One region of the Enterobacter sp. C4G1 genome, then DNA from elsewhere that is predicted to be linked to it. Evidence: predicted binding sites of a transcription regulator. Region 1 holds the regulator's gene; each other region holds the start of a gene.
The links. Region 1 encodes sigma-54, which starts transcription at its own class of promoters, with help from an activator protein. Its sites were predicted from a motif close to GTTGGCACANNTTTCGCTNT; they were not measured.

Region 1 (4,871 bases):
CGTGCTTAAAGCCGAAGGATTCGAACACCATTGTCAGTTCGCGCTCGCGTTTACCCAGCAAACGAGTTCGGAGCATTTCAGCCAGTTCGTGAACGGACATTTCAGATGTATCGACAATGAGGTCTGCACGAGAGCGCAATGGCTCCAGCAGGTCGCTCTCTTCGTCGATGGCGCTTTCCAGAGAGAGATTCTTACTGGAGAGCGGATGCAAACGGCGGGTATCGCTGTAACGACGGATCAGTGTGTTACGGTCAGCATCAAGGAACAGCAACTGAGGCGAAAACGAGTCAGGCAGGTTGCTCATCGCCTGTTCAAAGACTTCCGGTGATTCTGGCATGTTACGGACGTCGATACTGACGGCAGCAGACGTTTGTCGGTCCGCGAGCGTCCGGGCCAGGTCGGGCAGCAGCACAACCGGCAGGTTATCGACACAGTAAAAACCCATATCTTCAAGCGCGCGGAGGGCGACGGATTTACCCGACCCTGAACGACCGCTGACGATCATCAGCACCATGTTCCGTTTCTCCTCAGGACAACAGATGTAAAGGACATCTCCCGGTTATGCATCATCCTGATTGCCTTCTGCTTCAGTGATAATTTGATATAACTCTTCATCACTTTGGGCTGAGCGCAGTCTACGGCAAATAGTTTTATCAGCCAGACGTTTAGCGACCAGCGAAAGCGTATGCAGATGGGTTTTGGTCTGGTCAGCAGGAACCAGCAGCGCGAAGAGGAGATCGACTGGCTGATTATCGATGGCGTCGAAGGCGATAGGCGTTTCGAGCTGCACAAATACACCGACGGCACGCAGGGTGTCTTCTTCCAGCTTACCATGCGGGATAGCAATGCCGTTGCCAATGCCAGTACTGCCCATTTTTTCGCGGGTCAGAATAGCTTCGAACACCACCTGCGACGGCAGGCCCAGCTGTTTTGCGGCCAGTTCACTGATGATTTCCAGCGCACGTTTTTTGCTCTGGCAGTGAACGCCACTACGGGTACATTCCTGGTTAAGGACATTGCTCAGTTGAAGAGCGGAATCGTTGTTCATCATAATTTCACCTAAGCGCTAACTGTACAAATGGCCTGTTGTGTTTCACAACAGGCCTTCCTGCACCCGTTAACTGCCCGGACAATTAGTGTTGTTTCAGTTTATCTTTATGTTTATTAAGCTGTCGTGCGAGCTTGTCAATCAAGCCGTCGATAGCAGCATACATGTCTTGCCCTTCCGCACTGGCATGGAGTTCACCCCCGTTCACGTGCAGGGTTGCATCCGAGATATGAGTCACTTTCTCCACTTTCAACACAATATAGACCTGGTTGATCCTTTCGAAATACTGTTCAAGTTTCGTGAACTTAGCGTTCACAAAGTCGCGTAAAGCATCAGTAATTTCGACGTTGTGTCCTGTGATGTTGAGCTGCATAGTGTCTTCCTTATCGGTTGTGTCAGACCAGTTGTTTACGCTGGTTAGACGGCGGAATGGATAAAGACTCTCGATACTTTGCAACAGTACGGCGTGCCACCATGATACCCTGATCGGACAGCATGGTGGTTAACTTACTGTCACTCAGTGGCTTCGCGGGATTCTCCGCGGCGATCAACTTCTTCACCAGTGCGCGAATTGCCGTCGACGAGGCTTCGCCGCCGCCTTCGGTATTCACGTGGCTGGAGAAGAAATACTTAAGCTCAAAAATACCACGTGGACTGTGCAGATACTTCTGCGTTGTCACGCGGGAAATGGTTGATTCATGCATTTCGACGGCCTGGGCAATATCTGCCAGCACCATCGGTTTCATATACTCTTCGCCCTGCTCAAAGAACGCCTGCTGCTGCTCGACAATACAGCGGCTTACACGGAGCAGCGTATCATTTCTGCTCTCCAGACTTTTGATCAGCCATCGCGCTTCCTGAAGATTGCTACGAATATATTGATTGTCGGAGTCGTTGCGTGCGCTGGTGCACATGGAGGCGTACTGCTGGTTGATTTGCAGGCGAGGAATGCTGTCTGAATTCAATTCTACAACCCAGCGGTCGTTATGTTTTCTGACCAGCACATCCGGGATAACGTATTCGGGTTCGCTGGTCTGGATGGATTGTCCGGGGCGAGGATCAAGCGACTGGATCAGATTGACGGCTTCTTTCAACACCTCTTCTTTCAGGCGGGTGACGCGCATCAGTGTACGGAAGTCATGGTTTGCCAGCAGATCCAGATGATCGCTGATGATTAACCGGGCTTCTTCAATCCAGGGGGTCTCTTTGGCGAACTGAGAAAGCTGGATCAGCAAGCAGTCGCGCAGATCTTTCGCGGCCACGCCAACCGGGTCGAAGCGCTGAATACGCTTCAGAACCGCTTCAATTTCCTCGAGTTCGATCTCCTCATCGCCGATGCTTTCAAGAATATCGTCCAGAGAAACGGTCAAATATCCGGTGTCATCAACGGCATCGACAATGGATGTTGCAATCGCACGATCGGTGTCAGAGAATGGCGTTAACTCCACCTGCCACATAAGGTAATCCTGAAGCGACTGGGTGGTTTCGCCCTGATAGACCGGTAGCTCATCATCCTGGTAGTCCGCGCGCGTCCCGGACGGGGTTCCTGCGGTGTAAATTTCATCCCAGCTGGCATCCAAAGGCAGCTCGTCCGGCATCTCTTTTTGTTCGAGAGCATCAACGGTATCGAGCGTTTCGGTGTCCTGCGTTTGCTGAGTATCTACCTCGTCATGAAGATCGGTTTGCTCCAGCAACGGGTTGCTGTCCAGTGCTTGCTGGAGTTCCTGCTGAAGTTCTAACGTGGACAGTTGCAACAGGCGAATCGCTTGTTGTAGCTGTGGCGTCATCGCCAGTTGTTGGCTGAGCCTTAATTGCAAACCTTGCTTCATGTTCAGAGCATTTTTCTCCGGTGCGGCGTTACGTTACCTCTACCCTATCAGAGTCTGAAGTCTTCCCCAAGGTACACGCGCTTAACATGCTCATCTTCGAGGATCTGCGTCGGCGTACCGTGGGCAATCAGATGGCCCTGGCTCACAATATAAGCGCGTTCACAAACGGCCAGCGTTTCACGGACGTTGTGGTCAGTGATCAGTACGCCAAGCCCGCTGTCACGCAGATGTTCAATAATACGTTTGATATCGATGACGGAAATAGGGTCAACGCCCGCGAAGGGTTCATCCAGCAGGATGAATTTCGGGTTTGCAGCCAGTGCGCGCGCAATCTCGACACGACGACGTTCACCGCCTGACAGTGCCTGACCTAAGCTATCGCGCAGGTGTTCAATATGAAACTCTTCCATCAGTTCGTTAGCGCGATCCTGACGCTGCTCGCTCGACAGATCGTCGCGGATCTGCAAGACGGCCATCAGGTTATCGAAGACGCTTAAACGGCGGAAAATGGACGCTTCCTGAGGAAGATAGCCGATACCACGGCGCGCACGGGCGTGCAGCGGCAGCAGGCTGATATCTTCATCATCAATGACAATGTTGCCTGCATCACGCGGCACAATGCCCACCACCATGTAGAAGGTAGTGGTTTTACCCGCACCGTTGGGACCTAAAAGGCCAACAATTTCGCCGGAGTTGACGGACAGACTGACATCTTCCACGACGCGGCGGCCCTTATAGGCCTTAGCGAGATTTTTTGCAGTTAATGTTGCCATAACGAATTAGTTACTCTTCTTCTGTGCCGGGGCCTGGCTTTTGCCTTTATCTTGCAGCTGTGAAGGAACAAGCACGGTGGTAACGCGTTTGCCTTTCTCGCTGGAAGCCTGCATTTTTTGCTCTTTCACCAGATAGGTGATCTGGTCGCCGGTGATATTGCTGTCCAGCTGTTCCAGGTAGGCGTTACCGGTCAGAATGACAAGATCCTTCGCCAGTTCATAGTGCATATGTGTGGCGTGGCCCTTCACCGGTTTACCGTTGTCCTGCATCTGGTAGAAGGTTGCCGGGTTGCCATAACCATCAATAATTTCTTTGCCTTGCTCGCCGCCCGGACGGGTAACGACCACTTTGTCGGCATTAATTTTGATGGTGCCCTGAGTCATGACGACGTTGCCGGTAAAGGTGACGACATTACCCTGCATATCGAGAGACTGGGTGTCAGATTCAATATGAATCGGCTGTTCGGTATCACCAGTCACAGCAAGTGCGGGAAGACTGGCTGCCAGCAGCGCGCTGGCGATAACAAAATTAAGGCTGAGTTTGTTTGTTTTGAATTTCATAAGAGGATCTAACCTTTTCAATCAGCTCGGCGTTTTTGCTGCGTAAGTTCCCGCGCATTCTCAGACCGCTGGAATTAAATGTTGTGCCATACAGTGTAACCAGATCTTGCGAAGTCACATCCTGGGTCACCAGGTTAATCTGGGCATTATCTGTTGTAATTTTACGCAGTTGAGAGTCAGCGGTCAGGGCGTTGACCTCAACATGACCATACAGATAAAGCATACGGTCATTTGTTAATTTTGCTCTGTCAGACTTAATCGACCACGTTGGCACTTTATCGGTATCAAATGTGGTCATTACCGGTTGGGTAAACCACGAGATACCATCATCTGAAAAATACTCAACATGCGTTGCAATCAGGCGATAGTTCAGCGCACCTTCTGGGCTGTAAACCACCGTGTCACTGTGATCGCTTTTGTATGTTGGATCGCTATTGTTGAACACTTCCGGTTGTGTATCGTCACGGTCAGCGAGGTTTACGCCAATCAGTACCAGTGCGACAAGCGTTAGCAGAATGATAACCCAACGTCTGGTTTTACTCATATTGATTGCCCTTTGGCCTCTTCAAGCTTGCCCTGCGCCAGCAGAAGCAGATCGCAGACTTCACGTACGGCACCGCGACCGCCGTTGATATGGGTGACATAGTCAGCACGCGGTAT
Region 2 (4,871 bases), 1.9 Mb from region 1:
AAAAGGGATTTTTCTCCCTCATTCTGAACCAGCTTTTCCACGGCGAACCGAAAAACCGTGATGAGTTGCTGGAGCTGATTCGTGATTCCGGGCAAAACGACCTTATCGACGAAGATACGCGCGAAATGCTCGAAGGGGTCATGGACATCGCCGACCAGCGCGTCCGCGACATCATGATCCCCCGCTCGCAGATGATCACCCTGAAACGCAACCAAACGCTCGACGAGTGCCTCGATGTCATTATCGAGTCTGCCCACTCGCGTTTCCCGGTTATCAGCGAAGATAAAGATCACATCGAAGGGATTTTGATGGCGAAAGATCTGCTGCCGTTTATGCGCAGCGATGCCGAAGCCTTCAGTATGGAAAAAGTGTTACGTCAGGCCGTGGTTGTGCCGGAAAGCAAGCGTGTGGATCGGATGCTGAAAGAATTCCGCTCTCTACGCTACCACATGGCGATTGTTATTGATGAATTCGGCGGCGTGTCAGGTCTGGTCACGATCGAAGATATTCTTGAGCTGATCGTGGGCGAAATCGAAGACGAGTACGACGAAGAAGAAGATATCGACTTCCGTCAGCTCAGCCGCCACACCTGGACCGTGCGCGCGCTGGCCTCGATTGAAGACTTCAACGACGCCTTCGGTACGCACTTCAGCGATGAAGAGGTCGATACCATTGGCGGTCTGGTGATGCAGGCCTTTGGGCACCTTCCGGCACGCGGAGAAACCGTTGACATCGACGGTTACCAATTCAAAGTCGCGATGGCCGACAGCCGACGTATTATTCAGGTTCATGTCAGAACGCCGGATGATTCACCGGTGCCAAAACTGGAAGATTAATCTAAATGGCATTTGCCCCATTACTTGAACGCCAGCGCGTCCGACTGCTGCTGGCGCTGTTACTCGGAGCCAGCGGTACGCTGGCTTTTTCTCCTTACGATATCTGGCCTGCCGCCATACTCTCCCTGATGGGGCTACAGGGGTTAACCCTGAACCGTCGTCCTGTGCAGGCCGCAGCAATTGGCTACTTCTGGGGGTTGGGGCTATTTGGTTCCGGCATTAACTGGGTCTATGTCAGCATCGCGCAGTTTGGCGGGATGCCGGGCCCGGTAAACGTCTTCCTGGTTGTGCTGCTTGCCGCCTATCTCTCACTCTACACCGGTCTGTTCGCAGGCATCCTTTCTCGCCTGTGGCCAAAAACGACCTGGCTTCGCGTCGCTATCGCAGCACCGGTTGTCTGGCAGATCACGGAGTTCCTGCGCGGGTGGGTATTAACCGGCTTCCCGTGGTTGCAGTTCGGATACAGCCAGATTGATGGTCCGTTAAAAGGGCTGGCCCCGGTAATGGGCGTAGAGGCGATTAACTTCCTGTTGATGGTGGTCAGTGGCCTGCTGGTGCTTGCGCTTATGATGCGCAGCTGGAAACCGCTGGTTACGGCACTGGTCCTGTTCGCCCTGCCCTTCCCGCTGCGTTACATCCAGTGGTTTACCCTGGAGCCCGCACGGGCAACGCAGGTATCGATGGTGCAAGGCGATATCCCGCAGGCAATGAAGTGGGACGAAAAGCAGCTTATCAACACGCTGAAAATCTATGCCGGCGCGACCGAGCAGGTGATGGGAAAATCACAGCTGATTATCTGGCCGGAATCCGCCATTCCTGACCTCGAAATCAATCAGCAACCGTTCCTGAGCATGATGGATAATTTGCTGCGTGCGCGTGGCAGTACGCTGATCACCGGGATTGTCGATGCGCGTCTGAATCCGCAGAACCGTTATGACACGTACAATACGATAATCACGCTCGGCAAAGACAGCGAATACAGCTATAACTCCACCGATCGGTATAACAAGAATCACCTGGTCCCCTTCGGCGAATTTGTTCCACTGGAATCGATTCTGCGTCCACTGGCGCCGTTCTTTGATTTGCCGATGTCCTCTTTTAGCCGTGGTCCATACGTTCAACCTCAGCTGCACGCGCACGGTTTTGCGTTGACGGCCGCCATTTGCTACGAAATTATCCTCGGTGAGCAGGTGCGCGATAACTTCCGCCCGGATACCGACTATCTGCTGACCATCTCTAACGATGCGTGGTTTGGGAAATCGATTGGCCCGTGGCAACACTTCCAGATGGCGCGTATGCGCTCCCTGGAGCTGGCGCGTCCGCTGCTGCGTAGCACCAATAACGGCATTACTGCCGTGATTGGCCCGCAGGGCGAAATTCAGGCCATGCTTCCGCAGTTCACCCGCGACGTGTTGACCACCAAGGTCACGCCGACAACCGGGTTGACGCCATATGCCCGTACCGGCAACTGGCCGCTGTGGATCCTGACCGCGCTGTTTGGTTTCGGTGCCGTGCTGATGAGCCTTCGTCAGCGTCGCAGATAATCCTTCCTCCTCCTGCCGGGTGGCGCTGACGTTTACCCGGCCTGTTTTCCCATGTTCGACAATTCCTCCAAACTCCCACTTTGGCACGTCTATTGCTTTGTATATTAACGCAAACGCAATTTGGCTTAACGTGCAACCTGGTCGCACCAGCGTAGATCACCGGTAGCACCAAAACGGTGCAACGGGAGATTTTTGCCTCTGAATGGTGCGGCGCGCTTCGCAAAAATAAACAATAACGCAGCAAAATCTTTACATTAAGCCAAACTAAATGTTAACAAGCTTGCATAACACTGCACTCGCATAGCGCGAGATATAACAACATCACAATGGGTATCAATGCGTCACTGGCGCTGATAAAAAAGGAGTTGGGTATGCAATTACGTAAACTGGCCACAGCAATGCTGGTTATGGGGATGTCCGCAAGCGTTGTACACGCTGAAGACGCTCCGGCTGCCGGGAGCACTCTCGACAAGATTGCCAAAAACGGCGTGATCGTGGTCGGCCACCGTGAATCTTCTGTCCCGTTCTCTTACTACGACAACACGCAAAAAGTCGTGGGCTATTCACAGGATTACTCCAACGCCATCGTTGAAGCCGTGAAGAAAAAGCTGAACAAGCCTGATCTACAGGTGAAGTTGATTCCTATCACCTCGCAGAACCGTATTCCTCTGCTGCAAAACGGCACCTTCGATTTTGAGTGCGGCTCAACCACTAACAACCTTGAGCGCCAGAAACAGGCTGCGTTCTCTGACACCATCTTCGTGGTAGGTACCCGCCTGCTGACCAAGAAAGGCGGCGAGATTAAAGATTTTGCTGACCTGAAAGGCAAAGCGGTTGTGGTGACATCCGGTACCACTTCTGAAGTTCTGCTGCACAAGCTGAATGACGAGAAGAAAATGGATATGCGTATCATCAGTGCGAAAGACCACGGCGACTCTTTCCGTACACTGGAAAGCGGCCGTGCTGTGGCATTCATGATGGATGACGCACTGCTGGCAGGTGAGCGTGCTAAAGCGAAGAAACCAGACAACTGGGAAATCGTAGGCACTGCGCAATCCAAAGAAGCTTACGGCTGTATGCTGCGTAAAGACGACGCTGAGTTCAAAAAACTGATCGATGACACCATCGCTCAAACGCAGACTTCCGGCGAAGCGGAAAAATGGTTCGACAAGTGGTTCAAGAATCCAATTCCACCAAAAAATCTCAACATGAACTTTGAACTGTCTGACGACATGAAAGCGCTGTTCAAATCACCAAACGACAAGGCTCTTAACTAATTAGAACAACAGGGGCAGGACCTCCTGCCCTCTCGATTGTCGGGAAGCACGGACAGACTATACGTTGAGTGGTCGTTCCCCACTCAGCGCGAAAATTAGCTTCTCACCAATCTTCGAGGGTAGCGCTGCTACCCTTTTTTTTCTGGAGTTTATTATGTCAATCGACTGGAACTGGGGCATTTTTCTGCAACAAGCCCCGTTCGGCAACACCACCTATCTTGGCTGGTTATGGAGCGGTTTTCAGGTCACTGTGGCTTTATCCATAACGGCATGGATAATCGCGTTTCTTGTCGGCTCGCTGTTCGGTATTTTGCGTACCGTCCCTAACCGCTTTCTTTCAACGCTCGGCACCCTGTATGTGGAACTGTTCCGTAACGTTCCTCTGATAGTGCAATTCTTTACCTGGTATCTGGTTGTTCCTGAACTGCTGCCTGAAAATATTGGCATGTGGTTTAAGTCAGAACTGGATCCGAACATTCAGTTCTTTGTCTCCTCCATGCTATGTCTGGGGCTGTTTACCGCTGCCCGCGTGTGCGAGCAGGTACGTGCTGCCATTCAATCCCTGCCGCGCGGACAAAAAAATGCCGGTCTGGCGATGGGCCTGACACTACCGCAAACCTACCGTTATGTGCTGCTGCCTAACGCATACCGCGTGATCGTTCCGCCGATGACCTCAGAGATGATGAACCTGGTGAAAAACTCGGCCATCGCCTCCACTATCGGTCTGGTGGATATGGCGGCACAGGCGGGCAAACTGCTGGATTACTCCGCCCATGCGTGGGAATCCTTCACCGCGATAACGCTCGCCTATGTTCTGATTAACACTGTCATCATGCTGGTGATGAACCTGGTTGAACGCAAAATTCGCCTGCCGGGCAATCTGGGGGGCAAATAATGTACGAATTTGACTGGAGTTCCATTGTTCCATCCATGCCGTATCTGCTTGATGGCCTGGTGATTACGTTAAAGATCACAGTTATTGCCATCATCATCGGTATCGTCTGGGGCACCCTGCTTGCGGTGATGCGCCTGTCGAGCTTTAAGCCGTTCGCCTGGTTTGCCACCGCCTACGTTAACGTCTTCCGCTCCATTCCATTGGTGATGGTGTTGTTGTGGTTTTATCTGATTGTTCCAGGCTTCTTGCAGAACGTACTGGGGCTGTCACCGAAAACCGACATCCGCCTGATCTCGGCGATGGTGGCATTCTCCATGTT
Region 3 (4,871 bases), on a different contig from region 1:
AACAGTGCCGCCGCCGGAGCAGAAGCATTGGCATGCGCCTGTGGCACCCAGCCGTGCAGCGGGATGATCCCGGCCAGCAGGCCAAAGCCCACCACGCCCGACAACCAGATGTCAGCGCCAAACGGCAGCTGCTGTGCCCGCTCGTTCAGCAGGGCTAAATCCAGGGTGCCGTAACGTTGCCACACCAGCCAGCAGGTTAACGCCAGCAGCAGCGTGCCGAGCCGCCCAAGCGCAAACCACAGCTTGCCGGAAGCACTGCACCCGGTCAGGAACACGCCGCACAGGGCCATGATTTCGGCCATCACCACCAGCGCACCCAGGTTGCTGGCGGTCACGGTGCAGACCGCCGCAGCCATCAGCACATTCACCAGCAACCCGTTCGCTTTGGTGCTGTGATGGCGGTGCCAGTCAATATTAAACAGGCTGATAAACAGCCCGCACAAACCAAACGTCACCAGCCAGATGGCATTCAGCGGGGTCACCTGAACCGCGTGATGCACCACCGGAATGATGGCTTCAACGGATTGCCCGCCGAGCAGAACCACCCCACCCGCGGCCAGGGTCATCAGGCTCCCTATCGCCCCACCTATCCCGGCAATCCAGCCGCTCAGGGTTTTATGGAACGAAAAAATCAGCGCCAGAACGGCCGCGGCGGCGAACCAGGCCACAGCGCTGTTCATCATCGTCACCGCGTTCATTTTGCCCCCTCGTTAAGTTCCTGAAGCAGCGAAAGATCGCCAAAATCGGTGTTGATCGTCAGCTCGCGCTTGCGCTTGCTGGTACGGGCGATATCGCGAATGTTGACCAGAATGAGCGCTTTGGTCGGGCAGGTACGCACGCAGGCCGGGCCTTGTTCATCAAAGCTGCACAGATCGCACTTCACCGCGACGGCTCGCACGCCGGGAACCCAGTCCAGCAGCGTACTGACGCGTGCCGGAGCCGGTGGCGCTGGCGGCGCTTTCGGGGTATTGGCATTCGCCGGAATATGCAGCGGGCGGCTGCCGGAAAACTCAATTGCGCCAAACGGGCAGGCAATACCGCACAGCTTGCAGCTTACGCACAGGCTTTCATTGAGCTGTACCGCACCATCAACACGGGTGATGGCATTAACAGGGCAGACACCCGCGCACGGGGCATCCTCACAGTGGTGGCAGAGCTGCGGCGCAGACTCTTTTTCATTTCGCATGACGCGCAGGCGCGGCATTGACTGCAATCCGTGCAGACGGTGTGTTTCCGAACACGCCGCTTCACAGGTTCGACAGCCGATACAGACCGTCGAGTCGGCAATTACAAAACGGTTCACCGGGTAATCCTCTGGTGATGGTCATTTTTGACGAAAATCTGTCTTATCGACACTTCTCGACACGCAATACTCAGGCAACGTTTGCCGATGGATTTCCGTTCATCAGCTGTTGCAGGTTGACCGGTAAATCGTGCTCAACCGCGGTGTAAAGGCCGTTGTAGACCGGCGCAATTTTTTCCAGGTAATGTTCCAGTACCTGCTGGCGATCGCGGTTGCTGACGTGGCCATCAACCATGCCATCGGTCATCAGTTGTGCCTGCGCAATGCGTTGTTTATCCCCGTCTTTTGTCTCGACGTAATACTCGATGGTGTGGCTGTTGAAGCTGTCTGCCAAGGTGACGTAAATCGTAAAGTGCCCGAACAACACAAAGCGCATATCACCTTGTGCGGCACAGCTCATGGCATGGTGTAGCCGGGCTTTCGACAGGGTTATCCCCTGAACCAGAGAATTGCAGTAAAGATGCCACTGCTCCTGTAACTGCTGATGCCGCTGTGCGATGTAATCCGCTTTTTCGCTGATTTCCCAAATAGTCATGTCAGATATCCGGTTAATGGAGATTGCGGCTATTAAGCAGATTCCATGCCAGTTTTTAATTAATTGATTTTTAATGATTTAAATACAAAACACACTGCTGTAACGGCAGTGTCGACGTGTCATTTCGACAGCGTTGACATCGTCACGCCTTAACAAAAATCAAGATGGCATCGTTATTGCATTACAGGCGCAATTCATTGAGGAGGCGTCATGCACGAAATCACCCTCTGCCAACGGGCTCTGGAGTTAATCGAACAACAGGCAGCACAACACCACGCAAAACGTGTGACCGGTGTCTGGCTGAAACTCGGCGCGTTTTCCTGCGTCGAAACCAGCGCTCTCACCTTTTGCTTTGAGCTGGTGTGCCGCGACACGCTGGCGGAAGGCTGCCAGCTTCATATTGAAGAACAGCAGGCGGAGTGCTGGTGCGAACAGTGCCAGCAGTACGTCACGTTGCTGTCGTCGAAAGTACGAAGCTGCCCGCAGTGTCAGAGCACCGGGCTTCGCATCGTGGCCGATGACGGAATGCAGATCCAACGCCTCGAAATCGAGAGGGAATAATTATGTGTAGTACCTGCGGTTGTGCCGAAGGCAACCTCTATATAGAAGGGGATGAGCATCGTCCTCACTCTGCGTTTCGCTCCGCACCCTTCTCTCCTGCGCCTCGTCCATCAGGAGTCTTTACCGGCCTGGCATTTACGCCAACCCAATCCGCTGACGGCGACCTGCATTACGGCCACGGCGAAGCCGGTACGCACGCGCCAGGCATCAGCCAGCGGCAGATGCTGGACGTCGAAATCAACGTGCTTGATAAAAATAACCAGTTGGCGGCTCGTAATCGCGCCCGCTTTGCCGCCCGCAAACTGCTGGTGCTGAACCTGGTCTCCAGCCCGGGCTCTGGCAAAACAACACTGCTCACCGAAACGCTCAAACGCCTGAACGGACGCGTCTCTTGCGCAGTTATCGAAGGCGATCAACAGACAGTAAACGATGCCGCGCGTATTCGTGAAACCGGCACACCAGCCATTCAGGTGAATACCGGTAAGGGTTGCCATCTTGATGCACAGATGATTGCCGATGCCGCGCCGCGTTTGCCCGTAGCGGATAACGGCATTCTGTTTATTGAGAACGTGGGTAATCTGGTCTGCCCGGCGAGTTTTGATCTGGGCGAGCGGCATAAAGTGGCCGTGCTGTCGGTGACCGAAGGGGAAGACAAGCCGCTGAAATACCCGCATATGTTTGCTGCGGCATCGGTGATGCTCCTCAACAAAGTCGACCTACTACCGTACCTGAATTTCGACGTCGATAAGTGTCTGGCGTATGCCCGTGAAGTGAACCCGGATATTGAAATCCTGCTGGTGTCCGCCACCGGCGGGCAAGGTATGGATAACTGGCTGAACTGGCTGGAGAGAGAACGATGTGCATAGGCGTCCCGGGGCAAATCCATGCGATTGACGGCAATCAGGCCAAAGTAGACGTGTGCGGCGTGCTGCGCGATGTCGATCTGACGCTGGTTGGCAGTGTGGATGAAAACGGTGCGCCCCGCACTGGCCAGTGGGTACTGGTACACGTTGGCTTTGCCATGAGCGTGATTAACGAAGCAGAAGCGCGCGACACGCTGGATGCCCTGCAAAACATGTTTGATGTGGAGCCTGATGTTGGGGCGCTGCTGTACGGCGAGGAGCGATAACCATGCGCTATGTTGATGAATATCGAGCGCCCGAACAGGTGATGCAGCTTATTGAACACCTGAAAATGCGGGCAAAACATCTGCGCTATACCGCCGAAAAACCGCTGCGCATCATGGAGGTGTGCGGCGGGCATACCCACGCCATCTTTAAATTTGGCCTCGACCAGCTGTTGCCGGACAACATCGAGTTTATCCACGGCCCGGGCTGCCCGGTGTGCGTGCTGCCAATGGGACGCATCGACAGCTGTATTGAGATTGCCAGCCAGCCTGACGTGATTTTCTGTACCTTTGGTGACGCCATGCGCGTGCCGGGGAAAAATGGCTCGTTGCTCCAGGCCAGAGCGCGGGGAGCGGACGTGCGTATCGTCTACTCGCCGGTAGATGCCTTAACACTGGCCGCCGACAATCCCACGCGGAAAGTCGTCTTTTTCGGCCTGGGTTTTGAAACCACCATGCCTGCCACCGCCATCACCTTACAGCAGGCCAAAGCGCGCAACATCAGCAACTTTTTCTTTTTTTGCCAGCACATTACGCTTATCCCGACCCTGCGCAGCCTGCTGGAAGAGCCGGGCAACGGCATTGACGCGTTTCTGGCGCCAGGGCACGTCAGTATGGTCATCGGCACCGGGGCTTACGGTTTCATCGCCAGCGACTTTGATCGTCCTTTAGTGGTCGCTGGTTTCGAACCTCTTGATCTACTGCAAGGCGTGACCATGCTTGTTGAGCAGAAAATAGCAGCCCTGAGTAAAGTGGAAAATCAGTATCGCCGCGTGGTCCCGGATGCCGGGAATGTGCTTGCTCAAAAAGCCATTGCTGAGGTTTTCAGTGTGGAGGGCGACAGCGAGTGGCGTGGCCTGGGATTGATTGCCGAATCAGGTGTGCGCCTGACGTCTGCATACCGTGCGTTCGACGCCGAAGCCCATTTCCACCCGCAACCGCAACAGGTTTGCGACGATCCCCGCGCCCGCTGTGGCGACGTACTCACCGGTAAATGCAAACCACATCAATGCCCGTTATTTGGCAACACCTGTAACCCGCAAACTGCATTTGGCGCACTGATGGTTTCATCAGAAGGCGCATGCGCTGCGTGGTATCAGTATCGCAATCAGGAGTGTGAAGTATGAACAGGGTAGAAATGGCGCACGGTAGCGGCGGAAAAGCCATGCAGCAGCTCATTAATCAGCTGTTTATGGACGCCTTTAACAATCCCTGGCTGGCCGAACAGGAAGACCAGGCGCGCATTGATCTCTCTACCCTCACCGCTCAGGGCGACAGGCTGGCGTTTTCGACCGACAGCTACGTTATCGATCCACTGTTCTTCCCAGGCGGTGATATCGGCAAGC

Region 2: the regulator sigma-54 is predicted to act here: its motif matches at 2,460-2,479, upstream of ACT9TW_RS11395 (amino acid ABC transporter substrate-binding protein).
Region 3: the regulator sigma-54 is predicted to act here: its motif matches at 2,002-2,021, upstream of hypA (hydrogenase maturation nickel metallochaperone HypA).

Annotation. Positions count from the first base shown of each region.
Region 1 covers NZ_JBQVVV010000001.1:498,343-503,213, reverse strand. The annotation lists gene rapZ (RNase adapter RapZ) at 1-514, opposite strand, end outside; gene ptsN (PTS IIA-like nitrogen regulatory protein PtsN) at 560-1,051, opposite strand; gene hpf (ribosome hibernation promoting factor) at 1,134-1,421, opposite strand; gene rpoN (RNA polymerase factor sigma-54) at 1,444-2,877, opposite strand; gene lptB (LPS export ABC transporter ATP-binding protein) at 2,925-3,650, opposite strand; gene lptA (lipopolysaccharide ABC transporter substrate-binding protein LptA) at 3,657-4,211, opposite strand; gene lptC (LPS export ABC transporter periplasmic protein LptC) at 4,180-4,755, opposite strand; gene kdsC (3-deoxy-manno-octulosonate-8-phosphatase KdsC) at 4,752-4,871, opposite strand, start outside.
Region 2 covers NZ_JBQVVV010000001.1:2,374,499-2,379,369, reverse strand. The annotation lists gene corC (CNNM family magnesium/cobalt transport protein CorC) at 1-836, shown strand, start outside; gene lnt (apolipoprotein N-acyltransferase) at 842-2,380, shown strand; gene ACT9TW_RS11395 (amino acid ABC transporter substrate-binding protein) at 2,752-3,657, shown strand; gene ACT9TW_RS11390 (amino acid ABC transporter permease) at 3,812-4,552, shown strand; gene gltK (glutamate/aspartate ABC transporter permease GltK) at 4,552-4,871, shown strand, end outside.
Region 3 covers NZ_JBQVVV010000002.1:2,010,448-2,015,318, forward strand. The annotation lists gene hycC (formate hydrogenlyase subunit 3) at 1-698, opposite strand, end outside; gene ACT9TW_RS23360 (4Fe-4S dicluster domain-containing protein) at 695-1,303, opposite strand; gene hycA (formate hydrogenlyase regulator HycA) at 1,374-1,838, opposite strand; gene hypA (hydrogenase maturation nickel metallochaperone HypA) at 2,049-2,399, shown strand; gene hypB (hydrogenase nickel incorporation protein HypB) at 2,402-3,265, shown strand; gene ACT9TW_RS23380 (HypC/HybG/HupF family hydrogenase formation chaperone) at 3,256-3,528, shown strand; gene hypD (hydrogenase formation protein HypD) at 3,531-4,652, shown strand; gene hypE (hydrogenase expression/formation protein HypE) at 4,649-4,871, shown strand, end outside.